Regions from separate parts of the Pseudomonas sp. E141 genome, predicted to be linked through region 4. Evidence: predicted binding sites of a transcription regulator. Region 4 holds the regulator's gene; each other region holds the start of a gene.
The links. Region 4 encodes FliA, which starts transcription of late flagellar genes. Its sites were predicted from a motif close to CTAAAGTTTNNNNNNNNNNNGCCGNTAA; they were not measured.
Positions count from the first base shown of each region.

Region 1: a site for FliA is predicted at 1,842-1,869, ahead of GKKCFE_RS11450 (methyl-accepting chemotaxis protein). Genes of this name have one in related genera too.
Region 2: a site for FliA is predicted at 1,064-1,091, ahead of GKKCFE_RS24885 (methyl-accepting chemotaxis protein). Genes of this name have one in related genera too.
Region 3: a site for FliA is predicted at 1,477-1,504, ahead of GKKCFE_RS00840 (methyl-accepting chemotaxis protein). Genes of this name have one in related genera too.

Region 1 is NZ_CP084024.1:2,549,905-2,553,113, forward strand. Features, by position in the region: gene GKKCFE_RS11445 (Sbal_3080 family lipoprotein) at 1-150, opposite strand, end outside; gene GKKCFE_RS11450 (methyl-accepting chemotaxis protein) at 273-1,784, opposite strand; gene GKKCFE_RS11455 (MalY/PatB family protein) at 1,970-3,118, shown strand.
Region 2 is NZ_CP084024.1:5,537,121-5,540,329, reverse strand. Features, by position in the region: gene GKKCFE_RS24890 (LysR substrate-binding domain-containing protein) at 94-1,014, shown strand; gene GKKCFE_RS24885 (methyl-accepting chemotaxis protein) at 1,203-3,179, shown strand.
Region 3 is NZ_CP084024.1:192,392-195,600, reverse strand. Features, by position in the region: gene GKKCFE_RS00855 (acyl-CoA dehydrogenase) at 1-608, shown strand, start outside; gene GKKCFE_RS00850 (cell division protein ZapA) at 773-1,075, opposite strand; gene GKKCFE_RS00845 (hypothetical protein) at 1,072-1,302, opposite strand; gene GKKCFE_RS00840 (methyl-accepting chemotaxis protein) at 1,561-3,186, shown strand.
Region 4 is NZ_CP084024.1:1,395,167-1,398,375, reverse strand. Features, by position in the region: gene GKKCFE_RS06365 (protein phosphatase CheZ) at 1-542, opposite strand, end outside; gene GKKCFE_RS06360 (chemotaxis response regulator CheY) at 561-932, opposite strand; gene fliA (RNA polymerase sigma factor FliA) at 1,099-1,842, opposite strand; gene fleN (flagellar synthesis regulator FleN) at 1,839-2,669, opposite strand; gene flhF (flagellar biosynthesis protein FlhF) at 2,787-3,209, opposite strand, start outside.

The sequences.
Region 1 (3,209 bases), 1.2 Mb from region 4:
GCCATCGACAAAGTCGCCAACGACGACTTTTGGATTCTCTTCAATACAAATCTTCGAAATTTGATATTGGCGCTCCACCGGTTCGACTTTAATGTTGGTACACCCGGCCAGTATCAATACAAAACCAATCGTAAGCGCTCTAAACCGCACACTTTTCTCCAAACTAAAAAAGATATCAAAATGATGGCATCATGCTAGGTGAGGTGCGTTTTGCCGTCAATCGCCAGCCTTCTTTACCGGGCATGGACTGAAAAGGCCCGGCGTGAAAGACCTCAAACCGCCTCACCTTTACGATGAAACGCCTGCCCCAACACCGCCAAGCGTTCGGCCAACGGTGGCAGGCACTGGCTGCTCCGAGTCAGAATGCCGATGTTATCGGCGTTGCGCTCAGCGACGGCCTGGACGCTTTGCAAGCGCTCATTGATGCCCTTCGAGGCCTCGGACTGTTCCTGGGTGGTGCTGGCGATCAGGCCGTTGAAGTGGTTGATCGCTGCGATGTCCTCTACCACTGCATGCAGCAGTTGCGAGGCGAGTTGGCTGGCCGATACGCAGCGTTGTACCCCTTCCTGGCTGTCTTGCATGGCGAGGGCTGCCTGACGGCTGCCCTGTTGCAGCTTGGCGATGATCTGCTGGATTTCCGTGGTGGACGTCGAGGTCTTTTGCGACAGGGTCCGGACTTCGTCCGCTACTACCGCAAAACCGCGTCCCTGCTCCCCGGCCCGGGCGGCCTCGATGGCGGCGTTGAGGGCCAGCAGGTTGGTTTGTTCGGCGATGCTGTTAATGACGTCCAGCACCTGGCCGATCTGTTGCGCCTGCTCGGCCAGGCCTTGCACGGTTTCGTTGGTCAGGTTGAGGCGACCGGCCAACTCGACAATCTCCTCGCGGCTCTGGTCAACGGTGCTGCGTCCGCGGCTGACCTGTTCACTGGCTTGGCCGGCCCGTTGTACCGTCTGGCCGACATGCCCGGCAATGCTGTCCATGGCCTGGACCAGATGGCCAATCGCGCCGCTCATCTGTGCCACTTCATTGAGCTGATGCCTGGCGCCGTGCTCCAGTGTCTGGCCGACTTGAGAAAGGTCCTGACCCAAGTCCGAAAGGTTGCGGGTATCGCGCACCACGCCGTCTACCAGGTTGGTGATCTGCTGCAGGAAATGATCGAAACGCTCGGACGAAGAGACTTTGTCCCCCCGGTTGCGCTGGGTCTGGGTGTCACTGCTCAACTGCATAGCGGCGGCCAGCACTTTGTCGAGCACATCCTGGTTTTCCGTGGCATCGGCCAGGCTCTGGTTCGCCAGGTAAATCAGGATCACGCTTTCCACCACCACGTAGAAGGCGTGGATGAAAATCATGGTCCAGCCGCCATGGTTGGCCATGACGAACACCGGATAACCCTGGTGCTGAAGCCAGTGAAAACCGACGTGGTGAATAGCGATAGTGGCGGCGGCCACGATGATCGGCAGCCAGTCACGGTAGAACGTCAGCACCGCCAACAGTACGAAAATCCCGAAGTGGAACTCGATCACGCCACGGGTCTGGTTGATGTGCAAGGCGGCCATGACCATCAGCGCCACGGCGATGACACAGCGCATGGCCCGGGTGCCGCCCAGGCCGCGATAAAGCACGGTGGTCAGCAGACAGGTCGTCGCCCCTATCAGCAGCGCCTGGCTGAAGGTGGAGTGCAGGAAGGCCAGGCACAGGGAGTAGACAAAAGTGAGCCAGAGTAGCCCCAGCATGATGCGATCAGCTTTACGGTAGTGATCGTTAAAGCGCACGGGCGATGTCATGGGGGCTGTCCTTTTCGGGGGGCTTGGAGGGTCCGTTACCAATGCTGGCTTCAAGCCTTATCGGCGTGTCGGAATCGAACTGTAGCCGATTCCTCCTGGTTAGTGGCACTACGCCATCTTCCTTTTTTCACTGATCTTTGCTTTATGATGTTCGCCATCTCATTCCCAGACCTGATGGAACCCCCATGACTTTCGATTTCGACACGGTATTGGAGCGCCACGGTACCGGTAGCACCAAGTGGAGTCGCTACCCCGCTGACGTGTTGCCCATGTGGGTGGCTGATATGGACTTCCCTGCTCCGCCGGTGGTCATCGACGCACTGCACAAACGCCTCGAACACCCCATGCTCGGCTACAGCGTGGCCCAGGACTCGCTGCGCGCCGCCATCGTTGCGGACCTCTGGAACAAGTACGCCTGGCGCGTCGAGCCTCAGCAGATCGTCTTCCTGCCGGGTGTCGAACCAGGCTTCAACATGGCGCTGCACGCCTTGGTGGAGCCTGTGCAGAACGTTGTGGTACAGGTGCCCAATTACCCGCCGCTGCGCAATGCCCCTGCTCACTGGCAACTGAACAAGGTTGAACTGCCGTTCAACCCGCTCAACGGCGAGTTCCACACACCCCTGGCCGCGTTGCGTGACGCGTTGCAGGGTGGCGGTGCGCTGTTGCTGAGCAACCCTCACAACCCGTTGGGCAAGGTGTTTGCCCGGGGAGAACTCAAGGCCGTGGCGGATATCTGCCTGGAGCAGGATGCCTGGATCATCTCTGACGAAATCCATGCCGAGCTGTGCTTCGACGGTCGTGTGCACATCCCCACCGCCACCCTCAGCCCGGAGATTGCCGAGCGCACCATCACCCTGATGTCGGCCAGCAAGGCCTACAACATTGCCGGGCTGAAAACTTCATTCGCCATCATCCAGAACGCCAAGGTCCGCGAGCGGGTTAACAGTGCCCGGGCCGGCATGGTCGACAGCGTCAACGCCCTGGGCCTTGAAGCGACCCGCGCGGCCTACAGCGAAGCTGGCCCGTGGCTGGAAGAATTGAAGGCTTACCTGCAAGCCAACCGCGACTATCTGGTCGACGCCGTAAAGACCCGCCTGCCGGGCATCACCATGACCGTGCCCCAGGGCACTTACCTGGCCTGGCTGGATTGCTCGGGATTGGGGCTGGACGACCCGCAGGGCTTTTTCCTGAAGCAAGCCAAGGTAGGCCTGAGTGCCGGACTGGATTTCGGTGACGATGCCGGGCAGTTCGTGCGCTTGAACTTCGGCTGCCCACGGGCGCTGCTGGAGGAAGGGATTGCGCGGATGGAGCGAAGCTTGAAGGCCAGGGGCTGATCTCCCTGACGACGAAGATCCTCTGTGGCGAGGGAGCTTGCTCCCGCTGGACTGCGCAGCAGTCCCCTCCGGCCTGCCTGACACACCGGGT
Region 2 (3,209 bases), 2.0 Mb from region 4:
ACAAAAGGATAAAAGCGATCACTGGCATGATTAAAACTCATGCTGATAACTTTCTGATAGGGTGCGTAAATATCGCCATAGGAGCTTTTCCCGATGTCTCGTCGTCTCCCTCCTCTTTATGCGTTACGGGCATTCGAAGCGGCGGCGCGATACAGCTCGTTCACCCGGGCGGCCGAGGAACTATCGATTACTCAAAGTGCCGTCAGCCGGCATATTCGTACACTCGAAGAGCACTTTGCCTGTCGGCTGTTCCAGCGCAGTGGTCGCAACCTGCAGTTGACCGAAGCGGCGCGGTTGCTGCTACCGGGCGTGCGTGAGGGTTTCATGGCGCTGGAACGGGCCTGTCATACCTTGCACGGCGAAGATGGCATCCTGCGCATGAAGGCGCCGTCCACGCTGACCATGCGTTGGCTGTTGGCGCGCCTGAGTCGCTTCCGGCATCTTCAGCCCGGCAATGAAGTGCAACTGACCAGCGCCTGGATGGACGTCGATTCAGTGGACTTCAACACCGAGCCTTTCGATTGCGCGGTATTACTGGGCAACGGGCATTTTCCTAGCGACTGGGAGGCAAGCTTGCTGTTTCCCGAGGAGCTGATTCCGGTAGGCGCACCGAACCTGTTGAACGACCAGCCCTGGGATGTGGCGCGGTTGGCCAGCGCAGAATTGCTGCATCCCACGCCGGACCGTCGTGATTGGCGCAACTGGCTTTCGCGCATGGGTCTGTCCGATCAGGTCTCGCTCAAGGGCGGGCAGGTGTTCGATACGCTGGAACTGGGCATGATCGCCGCGGCGCGCGGCTACGGCGTGTCCATGGGTGATCTGTTGATGGTGGCCGAGGACGTGGCCCAAGGGCGCTTGAGCCTGCCATGGCCTACCGCCGTCGCCAGCGGCGAGCACTATTACCTCGTCTGGCCGAAAACCCGTCCAGGAGGTGAACGTTTGCGCCGTCTGAGCGATTTTCTCCAGGGCGAAGTGAAGGCCATGCAATTACCCGACGTAAAGCGTCTGGGCTGAATCGTTGAAGCGCCCGTGCTAGCCACTTGGCATTATTCCTTCCAAAGCGCTCAAGTATTCGGTTTCGCCGCCGAATGTGTGGAAGTAGTACTTTCGTATTAGAAAGGGACTGCCTACATATCACCCGAATAAAATTGCCGAGTGTGCGACGTGATCAGGATGATCCGGTCACTTGGCTAGGAGCCGTCATGTCTCAACCTCGTGCCCGAATCGCCTCACAGCTGGGCCTAGCCCTTGCCGTGATACTGGCGATCGTGATCTCCGGCAGCACCGTCTTTGCCCTGCGCTCGCTGGACTCCGCCAACCTCGCGACCCGTGAAGAACACCTGGCCAGCGAAGCGCGTCTGATGGCCGACCAGCTCAATACGTTCCATGGCACCCTGCGTGAAAGCACGCAGCGATTGAGCGGACTGTTCGATAAACGCTTCAGCGCGGGGCTGAGCGTGCACCCGGATGAGCCGGTCGCGGTGGCAGGCGTGCAGGCTCCAACCCTGAGACTGGGCAGCGAAGTGCTGAACAACAACTTCAAGGAAGTTGATGACTTCAAGCAGACGACCGCCGGGGTGGCGACGGTGTTCGTGCGCAGCGGCGACGATTTCATCCGCGTGAGCACTTCCTTGACCAAGCAGGACGGTACGCGGGCCATCGGCACCTTGCTCGACCGTGCCGGCCCGGCTTATGCCCCGGTCATGAGTGGGCAGAGCTACATTGGGCGGGCCCTGCTTTTCGGGCGCTTCTACATGTCGCAGTACACCCCCGTACGCGATAGCAGCGGTAAGATCATTGCCGTGTTGTATGTGGGATTCGATTACACCGACGCACAGAACGCCCAGTTCGAGAACCTCAAGCGCTTCCGTATCGGTCAGACCGGTTCGCTGGCGGTACTGGATGAGCAAAACAAATGGTTGGTTCCGCCAGCGGGTGTGCAGGCGCTGGAGCAGGCGACCGGGACCATCAAGGAGTTGGTCAAGAAGCCAGGCAAAGGTGTGTTCTGGAGCGATACCGCTGAAGATTTCTACAGCGTTGCCGTGCCGTTCGAGGACGGTCCGTGGGCGGTGGTGGCGAGCATGCCGAAAGCCGAGATTCGCGCCGTGACCTGGAGTGTCGGTACGCAACTGGCTATCGGCAGCTTGCTGGCCATGTTGCTGGCCGTGGGCTCGGCGGTGTGGCTGCTGCGCAGCAAACTGGCCCCGCTGGGCGATCTGGTGCGCCAGGCCGAGGCGCTGGGCGCCGGCGACCTGAGCGTGCGTCTGAATGTGTCGAGCCACGACGAAATCGGTCAGTTGGCCCGTGCCTTCAACCAGATGAGCCAGGCCCTGTCGACCATGGTCGAACATATCCGCAAGGCCTCGCAAGAGGTCAACAGCCGCGCCCAGGCCCTGTCCGGGTTGTCCAGCGGGGCCTATGAGGGCATGGAGCAGCAGTCCGGCGAAATCACCAGCATGGCTGGCGCAGTGGAAGAGTTCAGCGCGACCTCGTTGAACATCGCCGATAACATGGGCAATACCGAACGCCTGGCCCAGGATAACGCCCAGCAAACCCGCATCGGTCGTACGTCGATGGATGAAGCATCCTCGTCGCTGGAGCAAATTGCTGGCGCACTGAACAGCACTGCCACGGTCATCAACACCTTGGGCCAGCGCTCCCAGGAAATCGGCGGCATCGTCGGGGTGATCACCTCGATCGCCGAGCAGACCAACCTGCTGGCGCTCAACGCGGCCATCGAAGCCGCCCGTGCGGGTGAGCAGGGCCGGGGCTTTGCCGTAGTGGCTGACGAAGTTCGTAGCCTGGCGTCCCGTACCCGTCAGGCCACTGACGAAATTTCCGGCATGATCAATAGCATCCAGCAGGAAACCGGTAACGCCATCAGTACGATGGAAAAAGGCAACTTGTTGATGCAAGAAGGCTTGTCGCGCAATGCCAATGTGGCCTCGGCCCTGGCGCGCATCGACGAGCAAAGCCGTTCGGCAGGCCAGCAATTCGCGGCGATCACCACCGCCACTCAGGAGCAAAGCAGCACCGCGACCCTGCTCAGCAGCAACCTGCAAAGCATCGCCATGGCCAACAGCGAACAGCGCGAAGTGGTCTCGAACCTGGCGATCACCGCCAAGGAACTGGAAAAACTGGCGCAGGACCTGCGCAAAGAGGTTGACCGCTTCCGCTGAGCCGTCGCAGACCCATCGCGAGCAAGTTCA
Region 3 (3,209 bases), 1.2 Mb from region 4:
AATCCTGGCCATCGGAGTTTTGCCTGAAAGCCAACGAACTGGCGATCCAGATTCTGGGTGGCCACGGCTATACCCGCGAATACCCAGTCGAGCAGTATTACCGCGACAACCGCTTGAACCCGATTCATGAAGGTACTCACGGCATCCAGTCCCTGGACCTGCTGGGACGCAAACTGGCGCAAAACGGCGGTGCAGGGCTCAAGCAACTGATCCGCCTGGTGGCCGACACCAGCGAACGCGCCCAGGCGTACGAATCGTTGACGCCTTTGCGTCAGCCGCTGGAAGCCCTGGTGGCGCGCCTGCAAACGGTGACCCTGGGCCTGCTGACGGACCTGGCCCAAGGCAAGGTCAACAGCAGCCTCGCCAATTCGGCGCTGTATCTCAAGGTGTTTGGGCACATGGTGATTGGCTGGCGCTGGCTGGAGCAGGCGATTCGGGCCGAGGAAGGCCTGGCCAAGGGGAACGCGACGGACACCGACTTCTATAAGGGCAAGCTGCAAGCGGCGCGGTATTTCCTGACCTGGGAAGTCCCGGGTTGCCAACATGAGTTGGCGCTGCTTGAGGCGCGGGATGATACCTGCCTTGGAATGCGGGATGAGTGGTTCTGAGCCAGGTCTTGCGGCGCGGCTGAAATCCAATCGCGAGCAGGCTCGCTCCCACAGTGGATCGGCGGTGAACACGGATATTGCGTTCACTCAGCCCCATGTGGGAGCGAGCCTGCTCGCGATGACTTAAGTACAGACAACGACGCTTTGTAAGCCAAGTTGCGACTTCAAGCCTGCTGAATCGTCTTGGAAATGACCTCGACCGTGGCGCTGACTTGCTCTTGGTAACGGTCGAGTTCCGCTTGATGTTGCTTCTGCATTTCCACCTGCTGCGAGCACAGGTTCATGGCCGCCAATACCAGCAGACGATCACCGATCAGCGTCGGGTATTTCCTTTTGGTGTCGGCCAGAGCGGCCTTGAGCATCGAAGCGGCGTCCAGCAGGGCCTGTTCCTGCCCGGCCGGCGCCTTGATTGAATAGTCCTCTCCCAGGATCGAGACGACTGTCACCCCGTCGGCGCCATGCTTCATGCGCTGACAGGACCGGCGCTGGCGCGCTCGATCAGGGCCTGGATGCGCGCGGCGGTGGTGCCGTGCAGCTCTTCCTGTTCCATCAGGTTCAGTTGCAAGCTTTCATTTTCATCCTTGGCCTTGGCCAGTTCCGCGTTCAGGGTCTCATTCAGGCCGGCCAGTTGACGGTTCTGTTGCACCAGATCATTGACCAGTTGTTCCAGTTGGCTGAGGGATGTTTCCAACATATTGATTTCCAGGCTTTTTCAAGGGGGCGCGTACGATAAAGAAAAGTCACCGTCAATGCCACGACTTGGGGCGGCGGTGCTTCGCTGGCGAGCTGTAAAGACTGTGAATGGAAGATCTGGTTCCCGCCCTTCGTCGCGCAGCAGGCGCTGCCCTGCGACAAAAGCACGCAGCGACTCAAGACTTTAGTCGTATGACCGATAAGTCAGGGAACACCTGTCACCCCCCCCGCACGGACGCGCCCCCTTCCGGTACTTTCCATGTCCCTACGTAATATGAATATCGCGCCGCGGGCGTTCCTGGGGTTTGCCCTGATCGGCGCCCTGATGCTGGCCCTCGGGGTGTTCGCCCTGAGCCAGATGAGCAAAATCCGTGCATCCGGCGAAAGCCTCGTCCAGAACAGCGTGCCCAGCATCAAGGCCCTGGATGAATTCACCTCGCTGACCCTGCGTCTGCGCGTGCTGTCCTATCGCTTGCTGGTCAACCGCGAACCGGACATCCAGCAGAAAACCTTCAGCTTGTTCGAGCAACGCAACCAGCAGATCCAGACGGCTCAAAGCGCCTACGAAAAACTCATCAGCTCCCCGCAAGAACGGGCCGCCTACGATCAGTACGTTCAATTGCTGGGCCAATACCGCCAGCTCGAAGAGCGGATGAAAACGTTGTCGCGCAACAATCAGCTCGATGAACTGCGTGCATTGCTCAACACTGAACTGCTGAGCAACTCAGACGCCATCAACGCGGCGATCGCCCGCTTGGTGGACATCAACAACCAGCAAGCCGAGGCCCTCAATCAGGGTGCGACCCAACAATATTCAACGGCCTTCAATTGGGTAGTCACGCTGCTGGTTATCGCCACCGGCCTGACCCTGCTGTTTGCCTGGCTGCTGACCAACAGCATTACCCGTCCGATCGGCAGCGCCCTGGACGCCGCCGAAGAAATCGCCAAGGGCAACCTGACCCGACCGATTACCGTGGATGGCAACGATGAAGCCGGTCGCCTGCTGCGGGCGATGTCGACCATGCAGGACAAACTGCGCGACACCCTGCAACGGATCTCCGGCTCGGCCACCCAACTGGCTTCCGCCGCCGAAGAGCTCAACAGCGTCACCGACGAAAGCGCCCGCGGCCTGACCCAGCAGAACAATGAAATCGAACAGGCCGCCACCGCAGTCAACGAGATGACCAGCGCCGTCGAAGAAGTGGCGCGCAACGCGGTCAGCACCTCCGAAGCCTCGAAAGACGCCACCGCCTCTGCCGGTGACGGTCGCGACCTGGTACAGGAAACCGTCAGCGCCATCGAACGCATGAGCGCCGATGTACAAAGCACCGCCACGTTGATCGGCGACCTGGCCAATGAGTCCCGCGACATCGGCAAAGTGCTGGACGTGATTCGCGGCCTGGCTGACCAGACCAACCTGCTGGCCTTGAACGCCGCCATCGAAGCGGCCCGCGCCGGTGAGGCCGGTCGTGGTTTCGCCGTGGTGGCCGACGAAGTGCGCGCCCTGGCCCATCGCACCCAGCAGTCGACCAGCGAGATCGAACGCATGATCGGCAGCATCCAGAGCGGCACCGAACACGCCGTGGATTCGATGCGCAACAGCACCGAGCGTGCTGAGTCGACGCTGAACATCGCCCGTGGTGCCGGCCTGTCCCTGGACACCATCAACACCGCCATCGTCGAAATCAACGAACGCAACCTGGTGATCGCCAGCGCCGCCGAGGAACAGGCCCAAGTGGCCCGTGAAGTGGACCGCAACCTGGTGAACATCCGCGACCTTTCGGTGCAATCGGCCACTGGCGCCAACCAGACCAGCGCCGCCAGTGCCGAACTGTCGCGCCTGGCCGTGGACTTGAACAGCATGGTTGGGCGGTTCAGCCTTTAACCCGCGTAACGGTTGATCGTCCA
Region 4 (3,209 bases):
ACCTGGCCGGTCAGGTCTTGATAGTCCTGAGCCAGCAGAATGTCGTTGAGGTTGCTCGCCACGGCGCGGTTCTCGGCGCTACTGCGCGTCAGGAAACCGTCGACCCGACGGGCCAGCTCGCGAAACTCTTCAGCCCCGACTTCGCGCCGCATGAAGCGACCCCAGTCGGTGCTCAAGGCCTGGGCTTCATCGCTCAGGCCATTGACCAGCGGCGTTGCGTTCTCCACCAGGTCCATGGTGCGGTTGGCCGCGGCCTCGGTCAGCTTGACCACATAACCCAGACGCTCGGTCGCGTCGGTGATCTGCGAGACCTCCTCGGCCTGCGGCATGTTCGGATCGATCTGAAAATTGACAATCGCGCTGTGCAGTTCACGCGTGAGCTTGCCCACTTCCTGATACAGACCGCGGTCACGGGTCTGGTTGAGCTCATGGATCATTTGAACCGCATCGCCAAAGCGGCCTTTCTCAAGGCTGTCGACCAGTTCGCGGGCATGTTTTTTCAGGGTCGATTCGAAATCACCCATTGAAGATTCGTTATCCATAGCTCCCCCGTGGCGCCGTTAACCGATGCGTTCGAAGATTTTTTCGATCTTCTCTTTCAACGCCTGGGCCGTGAAGGGTTTGACCACGTAGCCGTTCACACCGGCCTGGGCCGCTTCGATGATCTGCTCGCGCTTGGCTTCGGCAGTGACCATCAGCACCGGAAGGTGCTTGAGTTTTTCGTCGGCGCGCACGTGGCGCAGCAAGTCGATACCGGTCATGCCGGGCATGTTCCAGTCAGTCACCAGAAAGTCGATGCTTCCGCTGTTGAGAACCGGAATGGCAGTGGTGCCATCGTCGGCCTCGACCGTGTTGGTGAACCCAAGGTCACGCAACAGGTTTTTTATGATCCGCCGCATCGTTGAGAAGTCATCAACGATGAGGATTTTCATGTTCTTGTCCAATTCGACCTCCAAGCAGTCTTAAACGCGCCCAGCACCTGAACGCGCCATTTCAATCAATCCGGCACAACACTCGACAACGGTCTGGAGGACAACAGAGAAAGACTGGCTCAGCACATGCCAGGCCAGCCTCGTTCGCAGTGTCCCCACACTGCTGTCAGCGCGCTCGCCACTCCCCCAAACGCCCCCGCAAACGGGCCGCGCACTGGCTGTGTAACTGGCTGACCCGCGATTCGCTGACACCCAGGACCTCACCGATTTCCTTGAGGTTCAGCTCTTCGTCGTAGTACAGCGCCAAGACCAGTCGCTCACGCTCCGGCAAATTGGCAATCGCATCCGCCAGCGCGCTCTGGAAACGCTCATCTTCCAGGTCACGCGATGGCTCCATGTGAGCACTCGCGCCGTCCTCGTGCAGCCCTTCGTGTTCGCCGTCCTGCAGCAGGTCGTCGAAACTGAACAGGCGACTGCCCAAGGTATCGTTCAAAATCCCGTAATAATCATCGAGACTCAATTGGAGTTCGGCCGCAACCTCGTGATCTTTAGCGTCACGCCCGGTTTTAGCTTCAATGGCGCGAATGGCGTCACTGACCATGCGGGTATTGCGATGCACCGAACGCGGCGCCCAATCACCCTTACGGACTTCATCGAGCATCGCCCCGCGAATGCGAATACCGGCATAGGTCTCGAAACTGGCGCCCTTGCTCGCGTCGTATTTGTTCGACACTTCGAGCAGGCCGATCATGCCCGCCTGGATCAGGTCTTCAACCTGGACACTGGCCGGCAACCGCGCCAGCAAGTGATAGGCGATACGCTTGACCAGAGGCGCGTATCGCTCAATCAATTCGTACTGGGCGTCCCGTGCCGATTTCTTGTAGAGATGGTTGTAACCGCTGGCTGTCATAACACGGGCCCTGCTGTTTGTTGCACGAGACGCTCGACGAAAAACTCCAGATGCCCGCGAGGGTTGGCTGGCAGTGGCCAGGTATCAACCTTCTGGGCAATAGCCTTGAACGCCAGTGCGCATTTGGAACGGGGAAAGGCTTCATAAACCGCACGTTGCTTCTGGACGGCCTTGCGTACGCTTTCGTCGTAGGGCACAGCGCCGACGTATTGTAGGGCGACGTCCAGGAAACGATCCGTGACCTTTGTCAACTTGGCGAACAGGTTGCGACCTTCCTGCGGGCTCTGGGCCATGTTGGCCAGGACGCGGAAGCGGTTCATGCCGTAGTCACGGTTCAATAACTTGATCAGGGCATAGGCGTCGGTGATGGACGTCGGTTCGTCGCAGACCACCAGCAAGACTTCCTGGGCAGCGCGTACGAAACTGACGACCGAATCACCGATACCGGCAGCGGTGTCGATCACCAGCACATCGAGGTTGTCACCGATGTCGCTGAAGGCCTGGATCAGGCCGGCGTGTTGAGCCGGGGTCAGGTGAACCATGCTCTGGGTGCCCGAGGCAGCCGGCACGATGCGAATCCCGCCCGGCCCTTGCAGCAGCACGTCGCGCAGTTCGCAGCGGCCCTCTATCACGTCCGCCAGCGTGCGCTTGGGCGTGAGCCCCAGCAGCACGTCGACGTTCGCCAGGCCCAGGTCGGCGTCCAGCAGCATGACCCGTCGGCCAAGCTCTGCCAGAGCCAGGGACAAGTTCACTGACACGTTAGTCTTGCCGACGCCACCTTTGCCGCCGGTCACCGCGATCACCTGTACGGGATGCATGCTGCCCATGTTCGTTCTTTACCTTGTCTTACTTAGACGGAGGCCACATTACTGGCTGCGCGCTCGCATGAAGGAACAATGCATGGCAGACCATCGATGTAGGTACAAAAAATATTCATGATTACCTCAGCCGACCTGCTTGGTCGGGCTGTGGTAGATATCAGCGAACATATCAGCCATGGCTTCTTCGCTGGGTTCTTCCTGCATTTGCACACTCACGGCACGACTGACCAGTTGATGACGGCGCGGCAGATGCAAATCATCCGGGATCCGCGGCCCGTCGGTCAGGTAGGCCACCGGTAAATCATGACCGATCGCCAGGCTCAACACCTCGCCCAGGCTTGCCGTTTCGTCCAGCTTAGTCAGGATGCAGCCGGCCAGCCCGCAGCGTTTGTAGCTGTGGTATGCGGCGGTTAGAACCTGTTTCTGGCTGGTGGTTGCCAACACGAGATAATTTTTTGACCGGATCCCACGCCCGGCCAGGCTTTCAAGCTGCATGCGCAGGGCCGGATCGCTGGCTTGCAGGCCGGCGGTATCGATCAGCACGAC